DNA from 2 places in the Pseudovibrio sp. Ad5 genome. Region 2 is predicted to be linked to the other one. Evidence: predicted binding sites of a transcription regulator. Region 2 holds the regulator's gene; the other holds the start of a gene.
What was found. The regulator LexA, encoded in region 2, represses DNA repair genes until DNA is damaged. The targets are predictions, from matches to a motif close to TGTTCNNNNTGTGTTCNG.
Positions count from the first base shown of each region.

Region 1: a site for LexA is predicted at 7,453-7,470, ahead of PsAD5_RS23470 (ATP-dependent helicase). Genes of this name have one in related genera too.

Region 1 is NZ_LMCH01000065.1:53,261-68,289, reverse strand. Features, by position in the region: gene PsAD5_RS23505 (ABC transporter permease) at 1-481, opposite strand, end outside; gene PsAD5_RS23500 (ATP-binding cassette domain-containing protein) at 478-1,161, opposite strand; gene PsAD5_RS23495 (hypothetical protein) at 1,352-1,801, opposite strand; gene PsAD5_RS23490 (glycosyltransferase family 87 protein) at 2,137-3,396, shown strand; gene ligA (NAD-dependent DNA ligase LigA) at 3,614-5,782, shown strand; gene PsAD5_RS23480 (hypothetical protein) at 5,841-6,452, opposite strand; gene PsAD5_RS23475 (DUF4142 domain-containing protein) at 6,669-7,166, opposite strand; gene PsAD5_RS23470 (ATP-dependent helicase) at 7,538-9,976, shown strand; gene PsAD5_RS23465 (cation:proton antiporter) at 10,051-11,868, shown strand; gene PsAD5_RS23460 (50S ribosomal protein L11 methyltransferase) at 11,958-12,860, shown strand; gene PsAD5_RS23455 (aminopeptidase P family protein) at 13,541-15,029, shown strand, end outside.
Region 2 is NZ_LMCH01000025.1:247,596-262,624, reverse strand. Features, by position in the region: gene trpC (indole-3-glycerol phosphate synthase TrpC) at 1-467, shown strand, start outside; gene moaC (cyclic pyranopterin monophosphate synthase MoaC) at 525-1,028, shown strand; gene PsAD5_RS13490 (molybdopterin molybdotransferase MoeA) at 1,025-2,239, shown strand; gene lexA (transcriptional repressor LexA) at 2,489-3,211, shown strand; gene PsAD5_RS13475 (ComEC/Rec2 family competence protein) at 3,107-5,659, opposite strand; gene gltX (glutamate--tRNA ligase) at 5,785-7,209, shown strand; gene gltA (citrate synthase) at 7,441-8,733, shown strand; gene PsAD5_RS13460 (hypothetical protein) at 8,974-9,426, shown strand; gene PsAD5_RS13455 (hypothetical protein) at 9,616-10,101, shown strand; gene PsAD5_RS13450 (hypothetical protein) at 10,364-10,849, shown strand; gene PsAD5_RS13445 (GNAT family N-acetyltransferase) at 10,850-11,335, opposite strand; gene PsAD5_RS13440 (hypothetical protein) at 11,654-12,109, shown strand; gene PsAD5_RS13435 (hypothetical protein) at 12,122-12,589, shown strand; gene PsAD5_RS13430 (hypothetical protein) at 12,636-13,091, shown strand; gene PsAD5_RS13425 (hypothetical protein) at 13,146-13,595, shown strand; gene lpxB (lipid-A-disaccharide synthase) at 13,772-14,968, opposite strand; gene PsAD5_RS13415 (LpxI family protein) at 14,972-15,029, opposite strand, start outside.

The sequences.
Region 1 (15,029 bases), on a different contig from region 2:
CGATGTGTTCCTTATCTTCCGGTGTTCTCAAGTTGAACCGGCGCAGGGCGATGACCAGCGACCCCAGAGCGTTGCCGAGCAGCATGCCGGCGATTGGGATGGTGACCTGCGCAGAGTACCACGGCACAGGGCGGCTGAGGATTACGATGAACATCAGCAGTACTGGCAGCATGGCAATGAGTATGGCTGCCGTGAGCGGGGCTGTTGATTTGAGGCGGGGCATTTGTGCACGACCAGCCGAGGTGATTGCAGCGATTATTGCCATGGCGACCAGCCAGAGCAGGTTGAGGGCCAGATTGTCCAGATCGAAGACGGTTTGCAGATAGAACCCGATGACCAGCAGCTGAATGCTCATGCGGGCAATGGATATTGCCAGATCCCGGGAGAGGTCTTTGAGGCCCATAGTCCAGAGCAGGGACAGTGGGATGATTGCTATGAGATAAAAGAGAGCCAGATCACTCCACGCGACATTTGAGGTCATTGCGCGCGCTCCTGTGAGCCTGGCTGTGCTGGTTCGGGCAGTTCAATTACCTGATCAATCTTGCTTTGAAGGTGGGCGTCGTGGGTGACAGCCAGCAGTGTCCCGGTGTTTTCCATCAGCAGGTCACCACAGGCGAGGGCATGGGCTTTGTCGAGGGCTGCTGTGGGTTCGTCTGCAATCCACAAAGGACGTTGCAGAAGCAGCGCACGGGCGAGTGCGAGGCGTTGACGTTCGCCGCCGGAAAGGCTGCTTGTCGCCTGATCGAGTACCATGTTGGGCAGGCCCGCTGCTGTGAGAGCCTGAAGCATCTGAGTATCTGATGGCTTGCGTTTGTGATTGGCTTGCAGCTCAAACGGTGCCAGCAAGGCCTCGCGAATATGGTCTGCCAGAGGGCTCACGCGTTGAGGGAGCCAGTTGAGTTGTTTGTGGAGCTGTGTTCGCCCGCCTGCTGTGTAAGAGACGCCGTTGAAGAGCAGCTCGCCTGCCTCCGGTTTATCCAGCCCTGCGAGAATGCGCAGGAGAACCGTTTTGCCCCGACCGGAAGGGGCGCGGAGGCACAGTTTATCGCCTTCATACAGCTTGAAACAATAGGCGTGAAAGAGCTGGCGCCCTTGCTTGGTGACTGACATATTTCGGGCCTCGATAAGAGGCACACGCTCTGCGTCCTGAGGGGCGGCCATTGGAACTCCTGATTGCAGGAGGGAGAGTTCCCTAGTTGCTGTGGAAAATCAAGGAGGGAGTGGTGGCCATGGTGTTTTGGGAGTGGACCTTATTTGGGTGAGCCAAGGTCATGTGCTGCTTGTGCTCTCATGGAGCTGTTGAATGTAAGGGGCATGGTTCGATCCGATGCCCCTCACTGACGTTGCCCGATTAAGAAGTCGGGGCTTTCGCCTTGTTCATCAGTTTGATCTCAGCAGGGGTCAGCTTACGGGAGCCTTTGCCGCGCTTGAGATTGAAAGTAACCGGGTTTGGATAGTGATCCAGAGTTGCGCCAGTCGCTGCATCAACACCAACACCAATAACACCACCAAGGATAATGTTGCCAGCCATGCCAGCTGCACCTTTGCCGCTGACGCGGGTCTGAACATCGATGACCTGAGACTGGTAGCCCGGTGCAGATGCAGTCAGAGTGAATTCTTTTTTACGTGGAACGTTGATCACGCAAGGTCCAACACAAGTATGCGCTGTTGTTGATGTGATTTTTGCGTTTGCTGGCTTTACATCGATTTTGATGTCTTCAGATGTGCCGCGAACAACTGTGCCGCAACCGGCCAAGAGAATGCTGGATGCTACGACGCCAGCTACAAAATAGGATTTCATTTCCCAACTACCCCAAATTTACGTTGAGGCTAATTAGGCAGATGTCACAATTCAGTCAAATTCCTTAATGAATTTTTCTGGTGATATCTTTACCGATAGGTTGCATGTTTATAATCTGTTAAATTTTTAGGAGACCCTGAAATGAGTAGAATTTCTCATCTTTTTCTCGTGAACATTGTTTCATTTCCCTAAAAGAATCTTAAATTACGTAGCGTATTCAAATAATTAACTTGGTATCTTCTAAACTCTCCGGCAACCAAGACTTTATACTTGCGCATATTCTCATCCGAAAACCGGAACCACTTACGGGGATATGCATAGATGGAGGCCGGTAGATGTTTATCTCGTTCGCCCGCTTACAGATCTATTTTGTCATCGCGCTGCTGCTGATTGTGGTGGTTTATCCGCTGTATCTGTTTGGATCGGTGATGGGCCTTGACGGATTCGATCTGCGCAGGGTGGGGGGCGACTTCTACCAGTTCCTGCTTGCCTCTCGCATGGCTGTGGCGGGGCAAGCTGCGCAGCTTTATGACTTTGGCTGGTTTTATGATGAAGTACAGCGCAATGTGGCTGGTGGCTCCGGCTTTTACGCGTGGGTGCATCCGCCAAGTCTGCTGGTCTTTCTGGTTCCGCTGTCTGGGTTGACCTACCTGCAGGCTTATAGCCTTTGGATGGGGATGGGAGCTTTGCTCTCGTTGTCTGTCGCCTTTAGCCGTAAAGCGCCTATTCGTGCATTCACCTTTTTCATTTTCGCCCCAGCAACTCTGGTAAACCTGTTTTACGGTCAGTTTGGCATGCTGGCTGGCGGGTTCCTTTATGGCGGGTTGCGGTTGCTGGACCGGCATCCGGCGTGGGCGGGTGTGTTGCTTGGGTGTGTTTCCATCAAGCCTGAGCTGTTTATGCTGATCCCGATTATATTGATTGCTCACCGCAGTATCATCGCGCTGTGTGCGTGTGTTGCGACAGTGGCGTTTCTTGTTGATGCCTCTGCTGTGTTTTTTGGGTCTGGTCTTTGGTGGATCTATCTGGATACGGTTCCGTCCTTACTGGCAACAGTCATGGACCAGGGTGAGGGCAGCTTCCTTTATCTGATTCCATCTGCGTTTGGGGCGATGCGGGCGCTTGGGTTTTCTGCGACGGCTGGATATCTGGTACAATTGCCTTTCACTGTTTTGGCGTTCGTGGTGGTGTTCTGGCTGTTTATGCGTGAGCGTGAACCGATTGCCCGCAACCTTGCTGTGACGCTGTGTGTTTTGCTTGCAACGCCTTTCCTGTTCCTCTGGGACTATGCAGTGCTTTCTCCGGCGCTCTACCTTTATGCGACACGCACTGGTCTGTTTGATGATGACGCGAATTCTCCGTTTGTAGCGCCGCTCTTATTGTTTGCGGTTTATCTTTTGCCAATCGTCAATATTGCGCTGGCGGCTCATGGCTTCCCGGTGGGGCCAATCTTCACGGCGCTGGCGTTGGCTGCTGTGTTAACGCGGATGGTTGGTATTGATCAGATGCAAGTTAGTGTAGGGGATGAACCAGAGGAGGGGGATAACTCCCTTTCTGATGAGCGTGAAAAGGATGAAGGGCTCGGGACAACCTGAGCCTTGGCCGTCCGTTACTTAGGAACGCAGGTTTCACGTAAAAAACGCAGATCAACGCAAAATCACACAAAGCAACGCAAACTGCGCAAAGTCATGGACCAACTTTTCTCGGGTCCAGAGTAATTCCTGTCTAAATCTTAACTGTTCTGGCTGGTGTGTTATTCCCGGTGGCGATAAGACTAATGCCCAGTTGATGATTAAACAGGTGAGTAAACCGGTGAGCCTTGCTGATACCTCTCAAAAAGAAATTGAAGCCCTGAACGCGGACGAAGCTGCGCTGGAGCTGGAGCGGCTGGCGGGGCTGATAGCTGAGTATGATGCGGCCTATCACACCAAAGATGCGCCGATTGTTGATGATGCGACCTATGATGCGCTGCGCCGCCGGAACGAGGCTTTGGAAGCTGCTCATCCGGAACTGGTGCGTGCTGACAGCCCGAGCAACCGGGTTGGTGGTGCTGTTGCGGAAGGCTTTGGCAAGGTCACTCACGCCGTGCCGATGCTCTCATTGGACAATGCGTTTTCTGATGAGGATGTGCAGGACTTTATTGGCAAGGTGCGTCGCTTTTTAAAGTATGATCCACTGATGGGCGCCCTTGCAGTGACGGCTGAGCCGAAGATTGATGGCCTTTCCCTTTCCTTGCGCTATGAGAGCGGCAAACTGGTTTATGCCGCAACCCGTGGTGATGGCACCACGGGTGAGAATGTGACAGCTAATGCGCTGACCATTAAGGATATTCCGCAGGTGTTGCCTGCGGGTGTGCCGGATGTGGTTGAGGTGCGCGGTGAAGTTTACATGAGCCATGCGGACTTTGCGGCGTTAAACGCCCGAATGGAAGCCAATGGTGGCAAGGTGTTTGCCAACCCGCGCAATGCAGCGGCAGGATCATTGCGCCAGCTGAATTCTGAGATCACCAAGACACGTCCGCTCAAGTTCTTCGCCTATGCCTGGGGCGATATGAGTGAAGTTCCTGCTGATACGCAGATGGGCATGGTGGAACTGTTTGGCAAATGGGGTTTCCAGATCAACCCGCTGATGAAGCGTTGCGAGAGCGCTGAGGAACTGTTGCGCGTCTATCATGGGATTGAGGAGGATCGCTCCGGTCTTGGCTATGATATTGACGGCGTGGTTTACAAGGTGGATCGGCTGGATCTGCAGGGGCGCCTTGGCTTTGTATCGCGCTCACCGCGTTGGGCGATTGCACATAAATTTCCGGCAGAACGCGCGTTTACAACGCTCAATGCCATTGAAATTCAGGTGGGACGAACGGGTGCTCTGGCTCCGGTTGCAAAGCTAGAACCTGTCACGGTTGGCGGTGTTGTGGTCTCTAATGCCTCTCTTCACAATGAAGACTACATCAAAGGCATTGGTCAGGATGGTGAACCCATCCGAGATGGCAAGGACATCCGTGTTGGTGATACGGTGATTATCCAGCGTGCTGGTGACGTTATCCCACAAATCGTGGATGTGGACTTGGGTAAGCGGGCTGAAGATGCAGCTCCGTTCGAGTATCCCGTGAACTGTCCGGCCTGTGGTTCTCATGCCGTTCGCGAAGTCAATCCGAACTCTGGCAAGGTTGATGCTATTCGCCGTTGTACAGGTGGATTGATTTGCCCAGCGCAAGCGATTGAGAAGCTTAAGCATTTCGTTTCCCGTAATGCCTTCGATATTGAAGGACTGGGCGAGAAGCAGGTGGAAGCGTTTTACGAATATGACATGGATAAAGGTGGGATCCGCACACCAGCGGACATCTTCACATTAGCGGAACGGGACAAGAGCTCGCTCAACAAACTGCGGTCTCGTGAGGGGTTTGGTGCTGTTTCTGCGCGCAAGCTGTTTGAAGCTATTGATAGCAAACGGCAAATTGAACTGAACCGTTTGATTTTCGGGCTTGGTATTCGTCATGTTGGAGAGGGAAATGCCAAGCTGCTGGCTCGGGCGTACTCTTCCTGGAGTGCTTTTTCTGATGCCATGATTGCAGCAACTGATGCAACTTCAGAAGCTTACCGTGAACTCAATGACATTGACGGAATTGGCGGTACGGTTGCCAATGCTCTGGTCGTGTTCTTTGCAGAGGAACATAACCGCGACGCGCTTGCTGCGTTGATTGATCAGATCACCCCGCTTGATGTGGTTGTTGCTGATAGCTCTGACAGTCCCGTTGCTGGAAAAACACTTGTGTTTACAGGTAGTTTGGAGCGCATGAGCCGGGATGAGGCGAAGGCACGTGCGGAAAGTTTGGGTGCGAAAGTGTCTGGTTCTGTTTCCAAGAAAACTGATCTGGTGATCGCGGGTCCTAAAGCCGGGTCCAAACTCACCAAAGCGCAAAGCCTTGGTGTTCAGGTCATTTCAGAGGATGACTGGTTCGAGTTGGTCGGCGATCAATAAGAAGAGAGCGAGGGAGTTGCTAGGCTCCTCTCGCTGCATTGGTAGACTTGCGGCGAGCCTACTTCTGCGCCAGTGTTGCTCTTAGGCGGACAGATGCTTCGGCGCGTCCGCCGATATAGAGCATCATGTTCTTGCCATCTGTCTGCACGCTCATGGGGATGGTTTTCTCGATCTGCTTTTTCAGTGGGTCGTAGTCTGCTTCAGCTTTTTCAAGTGCTTTCAGAGCACTGTCGTATTCCTGGATCTTCTTTTTGACTGCAGGCTGGAGCTTGAGCAGCTTTTTGAGCTCTTTCGCTGTATCGCGATAGTTGGGATCAGTTTTGGGGTCTTTTTCCTGCTGCTTCAGCTGGCTTTCGAGCACTTTGAGCATTTTGTGTTTTGTCGAGATATCCTCTTCCAGTGACTTGGAGGCCTGAACAAAACGGAAGGTTCTTGCTTTCTCTTTTTCAAGTGCGGCAATGTTCGTTCTGGCTTTCTTCATATCCGGTGCGTCTTCAACATGATTGTCGTAGGTCAGTCGGATGGCTGCCTTGCCCTGGAAAATGAGTTTGTCGAAGCTTGCAGTGTCCGTCGCGTGGATGTTCATCCGACGTCTGATTTCAGCCCAGATGCTTGTGCGGTTTTTATAGAAATCATCGTAGTTCTTATATCTGCAAATGACCTTCGGCATATCTCAAGCTCCATTCCAGTTGCGGTCAGATGTTCTCCAGAAGCAACATCCTTGGCTAAGAGAGTGGGCAGGAAATCTTAGCAAGATCTCTCGGGAGACAGCGATAATTGAGCCAAATTTGAAGATGTGATCGTTGGGTTGGCTGAATTTGACAGGAAAACACCAGTGGGGCCGGAGCGCACCACTGGTGTTTTCTGAGATGTTTGAAGGAGTTGCCTAGCCGATTTGCTTGCGGATCTCTGCCAGCATCGCCAGATGGGTATGAATGAAAGCGACCAGAATGGTTGCTGTAGCCACATCCACGTTCACAGGTTTTTTACCGGATTCCGGTGATTGAACCTTCAGCAAGTCCTCATGACCAGTGATTTCAGCGGAGATGTACAGACGGTCAAAATCCTCACCGTTTTCGGCCTCCAGCTTCTTGTAGATGTCTTCCAGAGCGGCGGGACGCGGGGGAGGTGTGGCGCCCGTGGATTCAATCACTTTTGAGACCGCAGTTTGTTCTTCGCTTTCCAGCTCTGCAAACTGGCGCACCAATGGATTGCTGGCCTTCATTGTCGCCATTTCACTGATGGCAAGTGAAAAGGGGCTGATTGTCAGCGTCTTGTTGGTGTAATCGGTGGAGCCGTGGTGGTTGGCCTGGGCGGAGGAAACCAGAGCAGGTGCTGCCAGTAAAGAACCGGAGATGCCAATGAGGGCGTTCCGGCGTGTCATGTGTAACTTACCAGTATTCATAGTTTTTCTTTCAGGTTGTTACAGTGTTGTTTGTCTTTCGGAAGTGAAGATATTCCCATTGCTAAGCTGAGTTATTCTCGTTGGCAGGTATACGCATACTTCCTCTTTAAAACACTAAAGGGTCTCCCGGATTTCAAGTAACTCAGAACAAGCTTGATAAAACATCACAGAGCAAAGCTGGCGTGAGGCAAGAGTTACTGAGTGAAGATGCCTTGCCCTACAAAACGATGTGTATCTCTTTGCTGATGCCTCGCTTCTTCAATGTTGTTGCTATATTGTTCCTCGTTAAGTATTGGAGATTCTCCCTCTGATTTGAGAGGGGTATGCGTTCAAAGGATCTAACGAGCTCAATGGCAAACTCTTCTGGCCCACTTCATCGCGGAATACCTGCTCACCCTGCTGATCCTCTGGCTGCACCACAGCCCAAGGCAGGTGGTATCGCAGCGAGGGCCATGGCTGCACGGCAAACCAACGCCCCAGCCTACATGGAAGGATTGAATGCAGAACAACGACTTGCTGTTGAGACGATCAACGGACCAGTGCTCGTTCTTGCAGGTGCTGGCACTGGTAAGACACGTGTTCTGACAACGCGTATTGCACATATTCTGGCAACGGGTCATGCCACTCCGGGGCAGATCCTTTCTGTGACTTTCACCAACAAAGCTGCCCGCGAGATGAAAACGCGCATTGGCGCTTACATTGGTGATGGCGTTGAAGGCATGGCCTGGCTCGGCACGTTCCACGCCATCTGCGTGAAGATTTTGCGCCGCCATGCTGAGCTTGTTGGATTGAAGTCGTCCTTCTCAATTCTGGATACGGACGATCAGGTTCGTTTGATCAAGCAGATCATTCAAGCGGAAGGACTGGACGAAAAACGTTGGACTGCAAAGACATTTGCCGGGCTGCTGGACAGCTGGAAGAACCGGGGGCTTACACCCTCACAGATTTCAGCTGGTGACGCGCAGGCCTTTGCTAATGGCTTGGGGCGCAAGCTTTATGAGACCTATCAGGAACGGCTTTCTATTCTGAATGCCTGTGATTTTGGTGATTTGCTGCTGCACTGCATCACGATCTTCAAAGAGCATGATGACGTTTTGAAGAGCTTCCAGCATCGCTTCCGTTACATGCTGGTGGATGAGTATCAAGATACCAACATCGCGCAGTACATGTGGTTGCGCTTGTTGGCGCAGGGCAATCCGAACGTGGCCTGTGTTGGCGATGATGACCAGTCCATTTATGGCTGGCGTGGTGCTGAGGTCGATAACATCCTGAGATTTGAGCAGGATTTCCCGGGTGCTGTTGTGGTTCGTCTTGAGCGGAACTATCGCTCGACCAGTCACATCCTATCTGCTGCCTCCCATCTGATTGCGCACAATCAGGGCCGGCTTGGTAAAACCCTTTTCACTGACCAGATGGGATCTGAAGAAGAAGAGAAGGTGCAGGTTACCTCGGCCTGGGATTCTCAGGAGGAAGCCCGCTCCATTGGTGATGAGATTGAAGCCCTTCAAAACCACGGGCATTCTCTGAATGAAATGGCCATTTTGGTGCGTGCGTCCTTCCAGATGCGCGAGTTTGAAGACCGGTTTGTCACGCTTGGATTGAACTACCGCGTGATCGGTGGTCCGCGCTTTTATGAGCGTATGGAGATCCGCGATGCACTCGCCTATTTCCGCTGTGTGATGCAGACGTCAGACGATCTGGCTTTTGAGCGTATCGTGAATACGCCGAAGCGTGGGCTTGGCGAAGCGACGCTGAAGATTGTGCATGCTTATGCGCGAGAACGCGCTATTCCGCTGATGATCGCTGCGGAAGAGTTGGTGCAGACCAATGAACTGCGCCCGAAAGCTCGTGCTGCGCTGGCGGATGTGCTGGGCATGTTGGAGAACTGGCGCAATCAGGTTGAGACCATGAGCCACACAGAACTGGCGGAGATCATTCTTGATGAGAGTGGTTACACCCAGATGTGGCGTCAGGATCGGTCGGCTGAAGCGCCGGGGCGTTTGGACAACCTGAAAGAACTTATCCGCTCGATGGAAGAGTTTGAGAGCATGGCTGGGTTCCTTGAGCACATCTCGCTGGTGATGGATAAAGACAGCGATGCGGAAGAGGATGCGGTCTCGATTATGACGCTCCATTCTGCAAAAGGCCTTGAATTTGATAGTGTTTTTCTTCCCGGTTGGGAAGAGGGTGTGTTCCCGAACCAGCGGGCATTGGATGAAACCGGACAAGCTGGTCTGGAAGAGGAACGGCGCCTTGCCTATGTGGGGCTTACCCGTGGCCGCAAGCGTGTGAAAGTGTGGTTTACCTCCAACCGCCGCATTCATGGCTCGTGGCAGTCCTGCATTCCTTCTCGTTTCCTGGATGAGCTACCTGCAGACAGCGTTGAGGTTGTTGAGGCCTCCAGCTCTTACGGTGGGTATGGTCTGAATAGTGCTGGTGGTGGTTATGGCGCCAGCCGGTTTGACAACAGTGATCCCTTCCAAAGCAAGTACTCTACGCCGGGTTGGCAGCGGGCGCGTAAAGCGCAGGCGTCTGGTCAGCAATATGGCAAAATGCATGGTGGGAACCAGAGCCGTCGTGCCAAGAAGGCTGGTCCGATGACCATTGAAGGCGAGCTGGTTGCCAAGAGCGTTACTGAGGCAGGAAGCGATTTTGCGATTGGTGAGCGGATCTTCCATATGAAGTTCGGTTATGGATTAATCGGCGATATCGAGGGGAACAAGCTCACTGTCGATTTTGAAAAAGCTGGCCAAAAGAAAGTGCTCGATAGCTTTGTTGAGCGGGCATAAGCTGCAACGCAAGCGTTAATTACCTTTAGGGTAGATTGTGCTATCTCTCTTCTAAGTTGTGTTGGGAGATGGCAATGAATGAGGTGGTTCTCGCGCTTGCGATGATTGGTGTGGCGGGCGTTGGTGCACAATGGCTTGCCTGGCGATGGTCTTTGCCTGCGATCGTTCTTCTGCTTGTTGCTGGCTTTCTCATTGGTCCTGCCACGGGTGTTCTCAGCCCAACTGCGTTGTTCGGTGATTTATTGCGTCCAACTGTTGCGCTTGGTGTTGCCGTTATTCTGTTTGAAGGCGGTCTTTCTCTTAATTTTCAACGTATTGGCGGTGTTGAGAAGGCGGTTTGGCGGCTCGTTCTTTTGGGCGCTTTTATCGCGTTTTTGTTGGGCGCATTGAATGCCCACTATATCGCAGAGCTGAGCTGGCCTTCGGCGCTGGTGTTTGCTGCAATTCTGATTGTTACCGGTCCTACTGTCATTATTCCCCTTCTGCGTCAGGCGCGGTTGGAGCGACGGGTGAGTTCGCTGCTGCGCTGGGAAGCAATTCTTGCTGATCCACTTGGTGCGCTGCTCGCGGTGTTTATGTTTGAAGGGTATCTGGTTTATCACGGCGACCATGGTTTCTGGGTCCTGGCGATCCGGGCTGTGGCTGGGCTGCTGATTGGCGGTGTTGGTGGCTGGGCGCTGGGGCGTGGACTGATCTGGCTGTTTGTTGGTGGCCGTGTTCCTGAATTTCTCAAAGTTCCGCTGATTTTTGTGAGCGTGATGGGCGCTTATGCGCTTTCTGATTTGGTATTGGAAGAATCCGGTCTGCTGACAGTGACGGTTCTTGGGCTGGTGCTTGGTAACTCTCGTCTTGCCAGTCTTGAAGAGCTGAAACGGTTTAAGGAAGCGGTCACGATCATTCTGGTGTCATCAGTCTTTATTGTGCTGACTGCTTCCGTTCAGCTTGGCAGTCTTGCGGAGTTTGGGTTGGAGGATTTGGCATTTATTCTGGTGCTGTTGTTCGTGATCCGGCCTATTTCGGTTTGGGTTGGAACCATTGGTGCTCACTTGAGCTGGAAAGAGCGTTTGCTGGTTGGGTGGATTGCGCCACGCGGTATTGTGGCCGTTGCGGTTTCCGGCTTGTTTGCAAGGTCGCTTGTTGAACATGGGGCTCCTGATGGAGAGCGGTTGGCGGTTTTGTCGTTTGCCGTTGTGGTTGCGGCTGTGTTCGCGCATGGGTTTTCGCTTGGGCCATTTGCACGGTGGCTGGGGCTTTCCAGCCATACGGGGCCGGGTCTGCTGATTGTGGGAGCGAGCCGGTTTAGCGTAGCGCTTGCGACCAAGCTGAAAACGCTGGATGTTCCGAGCCTTACCGTTGACCGCAACTGGGGTAAGCTGCGGCTTTCGCGCAATGCCGGGCTTGCGAACCATTATGGTGAGGTTCTTTCCGAGGAAGTTGAGAACGAGCTTCCGCTTGAGAACTACAGCGTTTTGCTCGCTGTGACTGACAATGATGATTACAACGCGCTGGTGACCACAAACTTTGGACCGCTTATGGGGCGAGGGGAGGTGTATCAGTTTGCACCCTCAGAAGAGCAAAGCGAGAAGGAAAAGTTTCGCCGTGTTGTGACACTTGGCGGGCGTCCCTTCCTGACACCAGAACACAGCTATAACGACCTTGAAACGAAGATCAGTGAAGGCTGGTTCATCAAAGCCAGTGAGCTGACAGATACTTATGGCTGGGCCGAGTTTCAGGAGGCTTTGCCGGAGACGGCTATTGTGCTGATGTTGATAGACCCGACCAAGAAGCTTCGCCCGCTGAATGGCACCAAGCCTGCGCTGCCGATTGCTGGTTCAACAATACTTAGCCTTGTTCCCTGCGAATATGCGGCAGAGCGCGAGAAAACCTCGTGAGTACTGGCTTTTCGGCGCTGCACCTTCTATACGCCTAGGCAAAGGTTTTCACTGAGTTTTGATAGCTCATCGTAACTAAGGGATTTTGCATGGACACGATCCGGGTTCGCATTCCGGCACCTGAGGCTGAAGCAAAAGCACTCTCCGATATTATGGAGGCGCGCTTTGAAGATGACGGGTTCCCAGTTGCCGTCTTTGAAAGCTCCAAGGACGGAAAAACTTGGACCGCAGAAGTGCTGGTTCTGGAATCTACGGTTGATGACGCAATCAATCTGGTTGAAATGCGTTTGTTTGATCAGTTTGAAGGCGGCGTTATTCCAAGTTTTGCTGAAGTTGAGGCGCTGCCTGACATCAACTGGGTTGCCAAATCCCTTGAAGGTTTGAAGCCGGTTCGTGCGGATCGGGTTATCGTTCATGGTGCGCATGATCGTGATGCTGTCGGCCAGTCTGACATTGGTATCGAGATTGAAGCAGCACAGGCTTTTGGTACCGGTCACCATGGTACGACTGAAGGTTGTCTTTTAGAGCTTCAGCGCTTGTTGAAGCGGCACAAATACCACCGTATGCTTGATCTGGGCACCGGAACGGGTGTTCTGGGCATTGCACTTGCTAAGCTGACCAGCTCTGAAGTTCTGGCGACCGATATCGATCCTATTGCAGTGGAAGCTGCGATTGATAATGCGCGTAAGAACAATGTAGGGCCTCACTTCAAAGCCTTTACCGGTGCTGGTGTGGATGACCGCCGCTTTAATGAGTTTGGCCCGTTTGATCTGGTTGTTGCCAATATTCTTGCAAGACCGTTGATGCAGATGTCCGCTAAACTGTGCGCTCACCTTGCGCATAAGTCTACGCTGGTTCTATCCGGCTTGCGGATTGAGCATGGTCCACGGATCATCTCAGCGTATGGACAGCAGGGATTGAAGCTTGTGCATCGCCGCGAGATTGAAGGATGGCTGACGCTGACCTTTGCTAAAGGCAACTGGGACTCGTAAGGTCTGACAGATTGCTAAAGCAGTTCGCATTTAAATGGAAACGCATGAACTGCTTTAGCCTTTGTTTTTGCGTACCTTTCTCCGAAAACCGGTTTCCACTTTTCGGAGATACGCTGTAATAATTCTGGACCCTCATTGCTGATGCAGTGAGGGTTTTTTGATGTCTGATTGAAATGCAAAAAAACAAAAAACCTTTGCTTCCTGATCCGGCAAATTGGGAGGAAATTGCCGGGGAAGCAAAGGTTTTTTTGTGTGCCAAGCAACTGGGAGGAATTTGCTTAGCTTGCTAGATACTGGGAGGAGGTATCCAGCTATATGAGTGGCATTTCTAGCGCTTTATCAGCAGCTGATGGATGCCGGCCATTTTTGTCGTGCAGATCACTTTGGGAGGAGGTGTGATCCACCGGTTTGCTTTGGGAGGGAAGCGCCCCGTCGACAAGAGGAGTTATCTATTATTTTAGTTTGTAAAAAAAGAGATAGTTTCGCATGACACTTATGCGTTTTTTGCATGTCTCTGTATTGTCATGATCTGAAATTGCATGGAGAACATAGCAGATCTGCGTATAACGCATGGATTGTGTACTTCTGTATCCCCATCGTCTGAATTGAGAGTATAAATTCCTCTTAGGAGCCGTGTTTGTGTGGTTGAGTTGCGTGACGATCGGCATTAGCCTTCCGGCATGTTTCAAAGCTTTGACACAGTAAATGATAAATCTCGTGGGCCGGTTCGGTTGGCCGCTCTGCGAGACGAGCTGGCCTCGCGTGGGCTTGATGGCTTTTTGGTGCCGCGGGCAGATGCTCACCAAGGTGAGTATGTTCCTGATAGTGACTGCCGCCTTGAGTGGCTGACGGGTTTCACCGGCTCTGCTGGTATTGCTGGTGTTCTCAGTGACAAGGCAGCTGTTTTTATTGATGGCCGCTACACCATTCAGGTGCGAGATCAGGTAGATGAAGAGGCGTTTGCCTATCGTCATCTGATTGATGAGCCGCTGACGGGCTGGCTTCGTGAGAATGCGGCAGAAGGCCAGAAGATCGGGTACGATCCGATGTTGCATCCTGTTCGTCAGGTGCGCTCCCTGAAAGCTGCCTGTGAAAAGGCTGGTGCACAGCTGGTTGCTATTGAAAGCAATCCTGTTGATGCCGTTTGGAGTGATCGCCCGGAAGCGCCGCTTGGTGCCGTGAAAATGCACGGGATGCAGTTTGCTGGTGAAAGTGCTGCAGACAAGATCAAGCGTATTGGTGAGTTGATTGCTGGAAAAGAGGCGGATACAGCGCTTCTGACACAGCCAGACTCAATTGCGTGGCTGTTGAACATTCGCGGTAGCGATGTGATGCATACGCCGCTGCCACTGTCTTTTGCTTTGGTACCGACCAACGGCAAGCCATCGCTGTTTATTGATGGACGCAAGCTTTCCAATGAAGTGCGTGATGAGCTGAGCGCTCTTGCTGATATTGCAGGACCGACAGAACTTGCACCTGCATTGAAAGCATTGGGTACTGAAGGCAAACGAGTGCTCATTGATACCGGTCTTGCGGGTCAGGCTCTTTATGATGCGGTTGCTGACAATGGCGGCCATGTTGTGGAAGGGCAGGAGCCAACTCTGCTGCCGAAGGCTGTTAAAAATCAGGCTGAGATCGAGGGCACAAAAGCTGCGCATCTGCGTGACGGTGTTGCCTATGCTGGCTTCCTTGCATGGTTTGAGAAGACGGCGCCTCTTGGTGGCCTGACTGAAGTTGTTGTTGCTGAAAAGCTTGAGGAGTTCCGCCGTGAGACGGGTGCTTTGAAGGACATTTCCTTTGACACCATTTCAGCGGCTGGTCCTCACGGTGCGATCTGTCACTACCGTGTGAGCAACGATAGCAATCTGCCGATTGAGCTGAACAGTGTGTATCTGATCGATTCTGGTGCGCAGTACGAGGATGGCACAACAGACATCACACGTACGCTTGCTGTTGGAGCTGTGACTGCTGAGCAGTGCAAACACTTTACGCTTGTTCTGAAGGGCCATATTGCTATTGCGACCGCGCGTTTTCCTGTTGGGACGACCGGCTCACAACTGGATACTCTGGCTCGTATCGATCTTTGGAAGCAGGGTCTCGACTTTGACCATGGCACTGGCCACGGTGTCGGCTCTTATCTGGGCGTGCATGAAGGTCCGCAGCGGATCT
Region 2 (15,029 bases):
CAGCTCGCGCTGAAGTCTCTCTGCCTGTTCTGCGCAAGGACTTCCTTTATGACACCTATCAGGTTCATGAAGCACGCGCATGGGGCGCTGACTGTATTCTGATCATTATGGCCGCTGTTGACGACCAACTGGCCAAAGAGTTGGAAGACGCCGCATTTGAACTGGGCATGGATGCGCTTATCGAAGTGCATGACGAAGCTGAGTTGGAACGCGCACTGAAGCTCTCCTCTCCGCTTGTTGGCATCAACAACCGCAATCTAAAAACCTTCGAGACATCTCTGGAAACCAGCGAACGGCTCGCACCACTGATCCCGCAAGATCGGATCATCGTTGGCGAGAGCGGCCTGTTCACTCCGGAAGACCTTTCCCGAATGGAAAACTCCGGTATCTCCACCTTCCTCATCGGCGAAAGCCTGATGCGTCAGGAAGATGTGGAAACCGCAACCAAAGCTTTGCTTAAACGCTAAAAATCAACTGCTTGGCAAAAGCAGACACCTGAACAAACTGTGTCCAGAGGCAAGACAATGTCAGCACTTTCTCCAAAACTCACTCACTTAGATGACAGCGGTGCGGCTCATATGGTCGACATTTCAGAGAAAGAGGTTACCTCACGCATTGCCCGTGCAGGCGGTCAGGTAAAAATGCAGCCTGAAACTCTGGACATGATCCTTTCAGGCAACGCCAAGAAAGGCGACGTGCTCGCAACGGCACGCATTGCTGGCATCATGGCGGCCAAGAGAACTCACGAGCTGATCCCTCTGTGCCACCCTCTGGCGCTTTCCAAGGTTCAGGTGGACTTCACACCCAACCCTGAACTGCCGGGAATTGAGATCGAAGTCTTCGCAAAAGTATCCGGCCAGACTGGCATCGAAATGGAAGCACTTACAGCCGCCTCCGTTGCCTGCCTGACAATTTACGACATGGCAAAAGCCGTTGACCGTTCTATGGAGATCGGTGAAATCCGGTTGCTGGAGAAGAAAGGTGGGAAGTCCGGACACTATCTGGCTGAGGAGGATAACTCCCAATGAGCTTGATCAGTATTGAAGACGCGCTGGACCGCCTCCTGAGAGATGTGAAGCCGACCGGCACTGAGCACCTTCCATTACTTGAAAGCGGAGAACGCATTCTCGCAGAAGACGTTGCCGCAACACGAACGCAGCCTCCATTTTCCGCCTCAGCAATGGATGGATATGCTGTCAAAGCCGCTGATACGGTCGATCCAGAGACAGCTCTGAGGGTCATAGGCGAAGTCGCTGCCGGGCATAACTTTGATGGCACACTGCAAGCCGGAGAAGCCCTGCGTATTTTTACAGGAGCACCTGTCCCTGCTGGCGCTGACGCGATCTTGATGCAGGAAAACGCCCGCCGTGACGGGGATAACCTGTTTTGCGAAGAAGCTGTTTCTGTTGGTAAGTTCATCCGTCCGGCAGGCCTCGACTTCAAAGAAGGTCAAGTCCTCCTGAAGGCAGGCGCCCCACTCGGTTTCCGCGAACTGTCTCTTGCAGGCGCTATGAACCACGCAGCCTTGCCAGTGCGCAAAAAGCCAGTCGTTGCGATCCTCGCAAATGGTGATGAACTCGTCGAGCCAGGTCAGATACCAGGTCCGAATCAAATCATCGCGTCCAATCAGGTCGGCATTGCAGAATTCGTCAGAAACTGCGGCGGAACGCCAATGATGCTGGGCATTGCACCAGACCAGCCTGAGGAAATCGCGGCACGCGTGAAGCAGGCCATTGAAGCAAAAGCCGATGTACTGGTGACACTCGGCGGTGCCTCTGTTGGCGACCACGATCTCATTCAGGACGTACTGGGCGCTGAAGGCATGGAGCTAGGCTTCTGGCGCATCGCCATGCGCCCGGGCAAGCCCCTCATGGCCGGTGCCCTTGGCCCGATGAAAGTCCTCGGCCTTCCTGGCAATCCAGTCTCCAGTCTTGTATGTGCACTCCTCTTCCTCGGCCCGCTTCTGGATAAGACGCTAGGCCGCACGGTCTCTGTGACAAATCAAGGCGTTACCAAAGCCACATTGGCAGCTGATCTGCCTGCAAATGATATGCGTCAGGACTACCTGCGCGCCAGCCTGAGTACAGACGAACACGGAGATCTGATAGCAACGCCGTTTGGCAAACAGGACTCTTCCATGCTTGCCTTGCTGACAAAAGCAGATGCCCTGATCATTCGCTCACCACACGCACCAGCTGCAAAGGCAGGTGAAAAAGTGGACCTGCTCAAGCTACGCTAAATCCAGTCATCAGAAGTGGGCAACCCCTGCCCACTCACCCACCAGAAACCAAATCCCCCAGTTCTAGCAGGGCTTAACCTCAACAAACCCATTGCAGAACACAATGAGAACAGGTAGAGTACGTTCGTGTTTTGTCCTTCCAATCGCAGAAGTTGAAGTCTTTAAGCTTCTTGGAATTACAAAACCGCGATTGGTCAGGAATGGCCGCTCACTTTCAATCAGCGCCTTAGGAGCGAACGGGGATAAAAGATGCTTACACAGAAGCAACACGAGCTTTTGATGTTCATCCATCAACGCTTGAAGGAAGCCGGTGTTCCGCCCTCCTTCGATGAGATGAAGGACGCGCTGGACCTCCGTTCCAAATCCGGCATTCACCGGCTGATCACAGCTCTGGAAGAGCGCGGCTTCATTCGCCGCTTGCCGAACAGAGCCCGTGCGCTGGAGATCCTCAAACTGCCGGACTCAATTTCTCCGGGCCTGAAGCCTGCCGCCAAGGAAAAAGGCTTTGCACCTGAGGTGATTGAGGGCTCCCTGAGCAAGAAAGTCGCAACGCCGCCACCTCCACGCACCACATCACCAGACGAAGTGCCAACGCTGGAAATCCCGGTCATGGGCCGCATTGCTGCAGGCGTCCCAATCGAAGCAATCCAGACACAAAGCCATACCATCGCAATGCCTGCTGATCTGATGGGGCGTGGCGAGCATTATGCGCTGGAAGTCAAAGGCGATTCCATGATCGATGCCGGTATCTTTGATGGGGATACCGTGTTGATCAAACGTGGTGACACGGCTGATAACGGCGAGATCGTTGTGGCGCTGATTGATGAAGAAGAAGCAACCTTGAAGCGCCTGCGCAAAAAAGGCGCCTCAGTCGCGTTGGAAGCGGCCAACCCCGCCTACGAAACTCGCATCTTCGGCCCGGGCCGCGTCCACGTTCAAGGCAAGATGATTGCGCTCTTCCGCCGCTATTAAATCATTGGTTGCCTGAGGCAATTTTGGATTCCAAGGTCTGCGCTGAGCATCATATGCCCAGCGCACTTTTTTTATTCTTTCCCCGCCCTCAGCACCAGCAGAGAGCCAGATGTAAGCTGAACCTCGCTCTCCGAAAACCTTCTGGTCAATAACCAGCTCAGCCCGGCAAGCAGGAGGCGCCTGAGCCTGTGTGATGACGATGGTGGCAAGACGGCAGTCAGCCTCCAAAACTTCAACTACTTTAGACTGTGCCAACAGGATCGGCGCAGAGCTTATCCTCCCTCCCTCTGCAGGCTGCTGAGGGAATATCACAATCACACAGCCGCGATCATCACAGGACCGATCTGAAGCCCTCACCTTGTGCTGTTTGAATGAACCCGCCGAAACCCCACCGGCGCGCAACAGGCTGTCAGCAGCAAACGACATACGTGAGGACGTCAGTCGAAACGCACCATCCTGCCCATAATAAGCAATGTGCTTGCCCGCATCCGCAATCATCAGGTCAGGCGCCTTGCCACCGGCAAACATCAGAACACTCACCGTAAATGCCGGAAGTGAAAGCCATTTCAGGCGCAGCGGCATCACACACAGTACGACAATCGCTAGGATCACGAGCAGATACCCTGGAGCACTGGCAACCCCGAGACTGGTCAGCCCCTCACTGAGTGAGCTCACCCAGTAAGCAGCTTTCAGCACCAGTGCCAACCCAGCCTCCATCCCTTGCAGAAAGAACGCATCCGCACCAAACGGGATCGCCAGCAGGCTCAACAACCCAAGGGGCATAACCACAAAAGTCACCAATGGCATAGCAAGGATATTCCCCAGAACCCCATAAGGCGCAACCTGCTCAAAATGCATCGCCGCAACTGGCCCCGTAGCAGCACCTGCAATCAACGAGGTCAACGCACAAGCTAGAATCCACTTTAAACTTACACGACTAACCTTTTGAAACCATGAGGCATTACTCCTTCGCAAATTATCGCGATCACCGAGCAACCAATCCTTCCCAAGCATATAGGCTGAGAGCAAGGCGAGCACTGCAATGAAGGACATCTGAAACCCGGGAGCCAGAACCTCCTCCGGCCTCAGGCTTAAAAGCACAAGGCAAGCCAGCGCCAGACCACGCAGACTGAAGGCCCGCCGACCAAGCAGTCCCGCGCATAAAATCATCGCTGCCATCAAAAAAGCCCGCTGCGTTGCGACAGAAGCTCCTGACAAACCAAGATAAACAATCGCCGCAATCAGTGCTGCCACGCTGGCATAAACGTGAATATGTCCTTTCAGCGCAAGCGACTGGCTGAGGGATAGGATCAGGCGGGCACCAAGGAAGACCAGAGAGGTCACAAGACCCATATGCATACCGGAGATGGCGAGGACATGAGCAAGTCCGGCATTGCGTAACGCATCCTTGTCAGCGGTGGCAAGGTAGTCTCGCTTGCCCACCAGAAGCGCAACAGCAAACGCACTTTCCGCGCTGTTATCCAACACCCGCCGGATCCGCTGCGCTATCCCACTGCGCACACGCTCCACCCCTTGCAGAAAACTTGTGCCCTCTAGGTGTGCCACAACAACCGGCTTGGAAAGCGCGTAGCCAACCGCACCAATCCCACTGAAAAACGCAGTGCGGGCAAAGTCGTACCCACCGGGGCGCACCGCACCTCCCGGCGGCAACAACCGAGCCTTCAGCTGCATCCTGTCCCCCATCACGGGTGCTTCTTTCATCCCCTTGATGCTGATCCGGATGCGATAAGAAAGAGGAGTTACGCCCTTCTGCGAAAGTGTTGTCACATCTGCAAAAATGACGGAGTAAGCCCCTTTGCCAGAATGCTTCACTCCAGCAACCACACCTTCCACTTTTCGCGTAATCGGACGCTCCAGCGGGTCACCGCGCGCATACTCCACGCGCAAATCAGCAAGGAAGAACCCGGCAGCAAAGAACGAAAGCGCGGTCAGTCCAACCGTTAACCGCCCGACCCTCCAACGACGAAAAGCGAATACTCCCAATAAGATAAAAGGAGTTCCGCTTAAAACGCTGTAAGGCTCGGCGGGGAGTGAGAAATAAACCAGCACACCAGCCAAATGGCAAAGCGCATACCAGAGGATGCCATGCCCCTTGTTCCAATCCTGTACCAGAGCAGAACGGGCATAACTCATGACAGCTGGCCAATCCGGCCTCAACACGAAACCCAGCAGCTCACGTGCCCTTTGAAGCACGTCTCGAAACCTAAGACGCTGTTTCTCTTCAATAAAACGCGTACTTGCGTTGCTATGCGCGTTTTTTGCGTTGACTTGCGTTTTTGTGCGTTGCTGTGTTGCCCGCCCAGCAAGCGCCGTATCTGCTTCAAACGGCACAGAAGAAAACTTATCCTCCTCAAGGCAAAGCTCACCTATTCTGGGAGCACAGCCACCAGATTGCGTCTTGTCTGAGGATGATTGCCCCTCGCGCACCCTTAAGTCCCTTTCTGCCACTTGGGAACTTTTCAATGCTATGGTACACAGCCCGCAGAGGTACGGCGCCCCGCCGTAATTACCCCAAACTATTCGAAGTAACTTGAAACTTTTCCGGAACACCTATGACTAAACCTGTTGTGACGCGCTTTGCGCCTTCTCCTACTGGCTACCTGCATATTGGCGGCGCCCGTACAGCCCTGTTCAACTGGCTTCTGGCAAAACACAGCGGCGGTAAAATGCTGCTGCGCATTGAAGACACCGATCGCTCCCGCTCCACCGAGGAAGCCGTAGACGCGCTGCTGGACGGTCTGTCCTGGCTGGGCATGGACTGGGACGGCGAGCCGATCTCCCAGTATGGCCGCGTTGACCGCCACCGCGAAGTTGCTGAGCAGATGGTCAAGGTCGGCACTGCGTACTACTGCTACTGCTCCCCGGAAGAAGTGAACGAGATGCGCGAGAAGGCCCGCGCAGAAGGTCGCCCGCCGCGTTATGACGGCACCTGGCGTGATCGTGACCCATCTGAGGCACCGGAAGGCATCGCCCCTGCCATTCGCCTGAAAGCACCGCTCGAAGGTGACACCATCGTGGAAGATCAGGTTCAGGGCACCGTCAAGTTCGCAAACAAGGATCTGGACGACCTGATCCTCGTGCGTTCTGATGGCAACCCAACCTACATGCTGGCCGTTGTGGTAGACGATCATGACATGGGCGTCACCCACATCGTTCGTGGTGATGACCACCTGACCAACGCAGCACGCCAGTCCCTGATCTATAAGGCTCTGAACTGGGATGTCCCGGTCATGGCGCACATTCCGCTGATCTACGGACCAGACGGTGCAAAGCTCTCCAAGCGCCACGGCGCAGTAGGTGCAGAAGCGTACCGGGCTATGGGCTACCTGCCATCCGCCATGCGCAACTATCTGGCACGCCTCGGCTGGTCCCACGGCGATGACGAGATCTTCTCTACCGATCAGATGATCGAGTGGTTCGGTCTGGACGCTGTAGGCAAATCCCCGTCCCGTTTCGACTTCAAGAAGCTGGAAAACCTGAACGCTCACTACATGCGCTCAGAAAGCGATGAGGAGCTGCTCGGTCACTTCCTCACCTATCTGATGGACGTGGAAGGCGGCGCAGACGTCATGGCGTGGATTGCAGGCGATGGAAACCAGGACAAACTGGTTGAAGCTCTGCCTGGCCTGAAAGAGCGTGCAAAGACCCTTGTCGAACTGCAGGAATCTGCTCGTTACCTCTGGGTTCAGCGTCCGCTGGATCTGGATGCAAAGGCTGAAAAGATCCTCTCTGACGAGGCACGTGCTGTTCTTGGCAAGGTTCTGGTTGCTCTGGAAGCACTGGACGAGTGGACCGTGGAAAGCACCGAGACTGCCGTTAAGGCAGTGGCTGAAGCAGAAGAGCTGAAACTCGGCAAAGTTGCTCAGCCATTGCGCGCTGCACTCACTGGTCGTGGCACATCCCCAGGCATCTTTGACGTGCTCAAAGTGCTCGGAAAAGACGAATCTTGCGCACGCATTCGTGATCTTTCAGCTTAATTCGCTGAATTCTAAAAGAAACTACCGCTGCAAATACTAGTCATTCGTAGCGGTAGTTACACTTATAGCTAAAAGCATTGGTTGCGGGCGCTTGCCCCATCGCGGCAAATGATATAGGCAGTTCCACGACAACACTCTCCTCCGGGCGGAAACGTCAGATCATGCAGTGTATTCATTTGTACACAAATGAAGCAAGTCGCATGAGGAGATACAAAATGGGGGTTGCCTGATATGAGCGACAAAACAGCGAAACTGACTATTGGAGACAACAGCTGGGACTTTAACGTCCACTCTGGCTCCATGGGCCCTGATGTTCTGGACATCGGTTCGCTTTATAAGCAAACTGATCACTTCACACTGGACCCTGGTTTCACATCAACTGCCTCATGCGAATCCAAGATCACTTACATCGACGGTGACGCAGGCGTTCTGCTTTACCGCGGTTACCCGATTGAACAGCTCGCCGAACACGGCGACTTTTTGGAAAGCTGCTATCTGCTGCTGTACGGCGAACTGCCAACACGCGCAGAGAAGGACGATTTTGTTCATCGTGTAACCTACCACACCATGATCCATGATCAGATGAGCTCTTTCTTCAAGGGTTATCGTCGTGACGCCCACCCAATGGCAGTCATGACCGGTACCGTTGGAGCTCTCTCTTCCTTCTATCATGACAGCACCGACATCTCTGATCCACACCTGCGCATGGTTGCATCCCTGCGCATGATCGCAAAGATGCCGACCATTGCTGCAATGGCCTACAAATACCACGTTGGCCAGCCATTCGTTTACCCAAGAAACGATCTGGACTACGCATCCAACTTCCTGCACATGTGCTTTGCAGTTCCATGTGAGGAATATAAAGTAAATCCGGTTCTGGCACGCGCCATGGACCGTATCTTCATCCTGCACGCTGATCACGAGCAGAATGCTTCCACGTCCACCGTACGTCTTGCTGGTTCTTCAGGCGCAAACCCATTTGCATGTATTGCAGCTGGTATTGCATGTCTGTGGGGTCCATCTCATGGCGGTGCGAATGAGGCAGCTCTGAACATGCTCGCCGAAATCGGTTCTGTTGACCGCATTCCTGAGTATGTAGCACGTGCAAAAGACAAGAATGATCCGTTCCGCCTCATGGGCTTCGGTCACCGCGTCTACAAAAACTACGACCCACGCGCGCGCATCATGCAGAAAACCTGTCATGAAGTGCTTGCAGAGCTGGGCCACCAGGACGATCCGCTTCTTGAAGTGGCAATGGAACTGGAAAAAGTTGCTCTCACCGATCCTTACTTCGTTGAGAAGAAGCTTTATCCAAACATTGACTTCTACTCCGGCATCACCCTGCGTGCCCTGGGCTTCCCAACCACCATGTTCACCGTGCTCTTCGCACTGGCTCGTACAGTAGGTTGGATCGCACAGTGGAAGGAAATGATTGAAGATCCTTCCCAGCGTATCGGTCGTCCACGCCAGCTGTACACCGGCTATTCCGAGCGTGATTATCAGCCAATCGACCAGCGCCGCTAAAAACATTCTCCGAAAAACGAATACCGGTTTTCGGGAAGTGTAGCGAAGCTGATTGAGCTGATAGACAGACTTCAGAAAAAGGAGGCATTTTGCCTCCTTTTTTATTTGAATAGCGCACATTGCGTTCAACACACGCAAACCATGAGGCGGCTTAATCCTGTTCATGCCTCACCACATCCCTATCCTTGATGTTTGACCAAGTGCCCAGCACTGCCACCGGCATCAGAAAAGGATGTATTGATGCGTCTTGCCCCCCTCCCTGTTTTTGCAGCTTTCACGCTCCTCTCTGCTGGTCTGGCAAGCTATTCCTTAGCAAACACCGACACCACCCAAGCCTCCAGGGACGTTGTCTTTTCAAACCTGAGCATGCAGGACGGCACATCAGACAATTCCATCTGCGTTGAGCGTTATGGTGACGGGTACACAGTCTCCCCCTCCAAGGAAGCCCCCAAGCGCACCTATATCAGCGATAAGGGGCACACGGTAACGCTGGTCGATACAAACGAGATCCTGGGACACGGCATTTTTGCAGAGCACGACCGGTTCATGATGACGTTTCCCGGCAATAAAGAGGAAGAGATCGAGGTCACTCAGTTCGTAACCGGCCTGATTGGCGGAGACCATTACAGCGGCGTGTTCACAGACGGTACATGCACCGGCAAGGTCTTTGTTGGCCCGCTGAAACTGCAGTAAAGCCCGCTCACCACCGTTCCATTGAACTGACACAGACAGAGACAGATATTCTGAGAGGTTCCCCAAACCGAAATGGTCCGGTGCAAAAGGCACGTCCGGTTCATCGTCCAACAGCATTTCGCAGCCGCACCAATCCTGACCGATCAGGCACAAGAGATGGGACGCAACAGGTTTAAAACGAGAGAAAGCATGCGAGTTAAAAAGCTGAAGCAGTCCGGTGTTGTTCTCCTCATCACCTTTGGAATGCTGGGGCCAGCCAGCAGTCAGATCGTCAATCGCGTCAATAAGGCCAACCCGTTTTCCGACATGAAGCGCGCGCTTCCAACACGGCAAGTCTTAATTGACAACCTGACAGTCCTGACTGATGCGGTGGGAATTGAGTTTTGCGAGGGACGTTATGGCAAAGGCGGCACCATTTTTCCTGACCAAAACGGGAAACAAGGGCAGTTCATCAGCAAGATGAACGACAAAGTCTCCCTCTACGATCGCAGTGAGTGGCGTCAGGACGGCATTTATGCAGAACACTCAAAACTGCTGATCACCTTCCACAATGACCCGGACGTAGAGGTCGAGGTGACTGCCTTCATCACCGGCTTCGTCAATTCTAAGATGTTCAGCGGCGTCTTCTCTGATGGCGTCTGTACCGGGCACTTCTCCGTCGTAGCCGCCAATTGATCCCGCAAAACGCTGCTTCGAGAAATTGACTAAATCCGGACAGTCACGCGAAAGACATTCTTCATCCTAAAGAAAATCAAATTGAACCCAGAGCATTTACATTAACGCAGCAGGACTATTCTTTGCGGGTCGTGAGGCCTGAACAGCAACGAGTGGAAGCTCCCCATGAATAAGATTTTCTGTGCAGCAACAAGCCTCAGTCCTGTCGTCGACAGATCCGGGACGAGAGGTCAGGCACAGCAGGTTTGAAATGGGAGTAGACATGCGCCTTACAAAACTGAAACAGTCCGGTGTAGCTCTCATCCTCACCATTGGGATGCTGGGGCAAGCTAACGCTCAGATCACCCACCGCGACAACCGGGGCAATCCCTTCACAGACCTGAAACGCCTGTCTGTATCACGGCAGATCGCCATCCAGAACCTGACAGTCCTGACCGATGCAGTTGGGGTCGAGTTCTGTAAAGAGCGCTACGGCAACGGATACACTGTCTACCCCGATCCAAACGGACGGCGCGGGCAGTTTGTCAGCGACAAAGGACACAAATTCTCCCTTTATGCCCGCAGCGAGTTGCGCGGTGACGGCATTTATGCCGAACACTCGCAAGTCCTCATCACCTTCCCCAATGATCCGGATGAAGAAGTCGAGAACACCCAGTTCATAACCGGCTTCGTGAACTCAAAAATCTTCACCGGCGTCTTCTCAGATGGCATCTGCTCCGGAAGGTTCTCTGTCGTCGGCGTCAAATGATCATTTCTGGACAGGCGCAGTTGCCTCAGTCAGCTCAAAACATTTACTGACAGAACTCTCGTTGGCCTTATACGTGCGAAAGCCAACCGCCTCATAATAACCCAGCCCCTCCGGGTTGGAGGCACCAATCGTGGCATCAATCTTCTCAAGCCCGGCTTGTCTGGCAGCATCAAGCGTTGCAGCAAACAAGGCCCGCCCGACACCGCGGCGCCCAGCACGCGGGCGCACATGGGTGCCGATCATGCCCCAACCCGGCGTCACACCATAAGTGTTGCCCTCTGATGCCCGTTTCAGGACCTGCAGCCCAAGCAGGGTCCCGTCCACATCTTCAACCACAGAACAGCGGATATTATCTGCATGAGCAATGTAGTGAGAGATCACATAGGTCTCATCACTCGGCAAACTGCGCTTTCCTAACGCAGCAAGTTCCTGCAAAAAAACGCTGATTTCTTCAGCATCGACCAGAACCGCGTCTCTGACTTTCATAAAAACCTCAAAATCTGTAGCTGACCTTCACACTCATTCTCAAAACAAACACGACAGGCGAAAACCCACGATGCATCAATGCAATGAAGAGCATAGCCTATCATAAGCCCTGGATTTTCCAGCCCCTGCACTGCGTAAATCTTCAGTTTTCACGGATGTTTATGCGTAGTGCATTAGAAACTGGCTAAATCCAGCAGTATCCCCAAAACCCATTCTTCATCCTAAAGAAAATCGAAGCTCAGCAAAAACATCTACGTTAACGCAGCAGGACTACTCTTTGCGCGGTTTTAAGCCTGAAAATAACAAGTGGTGGCACCCATGAAGAAATTTCTCTGTGCAGCAGCAAGCCTTGGCGCAATTGCCTATGTCAGCAGCACGGCCCTGGCAGACGATCACAGTCTGGGCAGTGACAATGAATCCGTCACATTCTCCGAGCTGACATTGGCAGACGGCACGCCTGACGACGGCACCTGCGCAAAACGCTACGGAACAGGTTACAAAACCGCAGACCATCCCGACACGTCTTCACCAAACGCTCAAAAGACGACGACAGAAGGCCACGACATCATCATCTCCTCCACCGGTGGCACCATTGGGGATGGTATCCTGTCCATCGAAAATGAATACGAGATCATCTTCCCCAATGACGAACACAAAGAAACAATTGATGTGAAGATGTTCGCAACCGGCCTGATTGGCAGCGGAACAGCCTCAGGCGTGTTCTCAGATGGCACGTGCCGCGGCAAGGTCACCATTCAATCTGCCCAGCAGTAGGACCCGAGCCCGATGAAAGCCGCCCTTTGCACAGCCATATCCCTGACAGCCCTGACGCTCACAAGCATCAGCGCAGACGCGATGAGCCTGCGAATGGGGCGCGGCGACAAGTTTTCCGCATTCACCGACCCGTCACTGGTGGACGGAAGTCCGGACAACGGGATCTGCGCGAAAAGATATGCCAATGGCTTCACGGTTAAGAAACATCCAGGCTCCCTCGCAGAGCATCGCAACTTCATCACCTATGAGGGGCATGAGATCAAAATGATCCATATAGGCGGCAGCTTGGAAAGTGGCCTGTACTCAGTGGAGAATGAATACATCATCACCTTCCCGCAGGACATACAAAGCAAACCTGTCAACTTTCAGCTGATGGCAACAGGGATCACAGGCGAAACGCAAGCGACTGGGGTCTTCTCTGACGGGACGTGTCGCGGCTCTACAGTGATGACACTGCTGAAGAAAACACAACTTCAATGATACAACACCGCGTCATACCACCCAACGATACGGGACGGATAGAACAATGAAAACACTGCTCCTGACCACAATCGCCTTCACGGCACTGGCCATCACCAGCACCGCTGCTTTGGCCGTCGCACAAAGGCTGGGGCCCGGCGATAAAACAATCACCTTCTCCAATCTCTCCATGACAGACGGCAGTCCAGATGATGGAACCTGCGAAAAGCGCTACGGTGAAGGCTTCACAACCAAGGACCATCCGGATTCCACCAACGACACACTCAAACGCGGCACGGACAAAGGCCATGACATTCTGGTCATCGCCATCGGTGGCAGCGTCAGCGGGGGCATTTTCTCAATCGAGAATGAGTACGAGATCATTTTCCCGGGAGATGAAACCAAAACACCTGTTGACGTGGAACTGGCCGCAACAGGTCTGGTCGGCACTCAGGAAGCGTCCGGCGTTTTCTCCGACGGCACCTGCCGCGGAACACTGCACATCAAGGTATTGGAACCATAAGTGTAATGATACGGGCCATCTCAACTCACCAATAATGACGTAATGGAGCGAACGTTGAAAATACTCTTCCTGGCCACTTTCAACGCACTGGCGCTGATCATCGCAAGCACCTCTGCACAAGCGATAATCGAGAAGCTGCATTTCAATGACAACATAATCACCTTCTCCAATGTCTCTATGATCAATGGAAGCGCGCCAGACGACATCTGTTTGAAACGATACGGTGAGGAGTTAGCAACAAGAGATCACCCCGACTCTACAAAGTTTTCCATCAAACGTATGACCGACAAAGGCCATGACATCACAGTAGCTTCACGAAGCATCAATGTGACCGAAGGCATCTTTTCCATCGAAAGCCGATATGAAGTTCTCTTTCCAGATGACGACAGCCAAACACCCGTTCACCTAACCATAACGACGACCGGACTGATCGGAGACAAAGAAGCGACTGGACTGTTCTCAGATGGCACCTGCAGAGGGGCCATCAAGGTCAAAAATAAATAAATTGATTAATACACTCGAGAAAAACTAGATAAGCCGTTCGAGGTGTACTCTTTCACTGCATTAAACAAGCACTGAGGAGAACACCCTGCGCTTAAAGCATCACTTTAAGCGCAACTCCAAATGACTCTTGGTTTTCAAAGAGCTACACCCATTTAATGAATCACTTTCAAAAGCACCTAAGCTGAAACTCCAGCCGTTTCCAAAATGATCCGGGCAGCCTTGCCTGCCTGACTTTCGCCTTCAGGCAAACGCATCTTTTCATCAATACGAGAGAACGCGTCCAGCTGCGCCCGCCGCTCTGCACTGTCAGACAGCAGCGTAAGTACAGCCTGACTGAGCACTTCAGGGTCCGCTTCGTCTTCAATATATTCCTTGATGCTGTGATCTCCAAGCACAAGGTTGGGCAGCACAATGGTGTCCACCGCAACAATCTTGACGAACCGGTTGATCTGCTTCAAACGGCGGAAGAACCAGTCCAGCTTGTAAGCTATAACCATAGGCACCCCAGCAATCGCCAGCTCCAAAGACACAGTACCGCTGGCCGCAAGCGCTGCATTTGCCTGTCGCAAAGCCGCAAACTTTTCCGCTTCACCCGTCACAATACGCGGCTGCACCTTCCAGGACGCCACACCATCGCGAATGCGCTGTTCCTGATGAGGCACTGCTGGAATGATCACATCCACATCCGGGTCTTGCGCACAAATCAAAGCGACTGCTTCACCAAACGGCTCCAGCAACCGCGAAACCTCGCTGGTTCGGGAGCCCGGAAGCACCACCAACTGCTTTCTGTCTGTCCCGAGCTCTGCGCGCTCCCCCGGAGCAGGCCGCAAATCCGCAAGCCGTTCAATCAACGGATGCCCTACATAGTCACAAGGCGGCCCACCAAGGCGCTTGTGGGCATCAGGCTCAAACGGCAACAGAGCAAGCAGCTGATCCACATATGCCGCCATCTTCTTCGCACGTCCCGGACGCCACGCCCACACAGACGGGCTCACATAGTCCACCACTCGGATATGAGGCGCTTTTTTGCGCACGCGCTTTGCCACATTGTGAGTGAAATCCGGAGAGTCGATGATCAGCAGCAAATCAGGTTGCTCGGCAATAACCGCATCAACGGTTTGATGTACACGGCGAATAATTGTCGGCAAACGCTCCAACACCGCCGTAATGCCCATCACAGCAATATCATGCAGCGGAAAGATCGACTGCACACCTTGAGCCGCCATGCGCTCACCGCCCAGACCACAGGCTTGTAGACGATCACCAATCGAAGCCCGCAGAGCTTTTATGACTTCCGCGCCGAGCTGATCACCTGATTCCTCGCCAACAACAAAGAAAACCTTGAAGGGTTTGACAGCTTCCAAATCGCTCATACCTTAGCGCTCACCAGATTCAAAATCTTCATCACGTGCGCAGCCATAAAGGAAAACACCA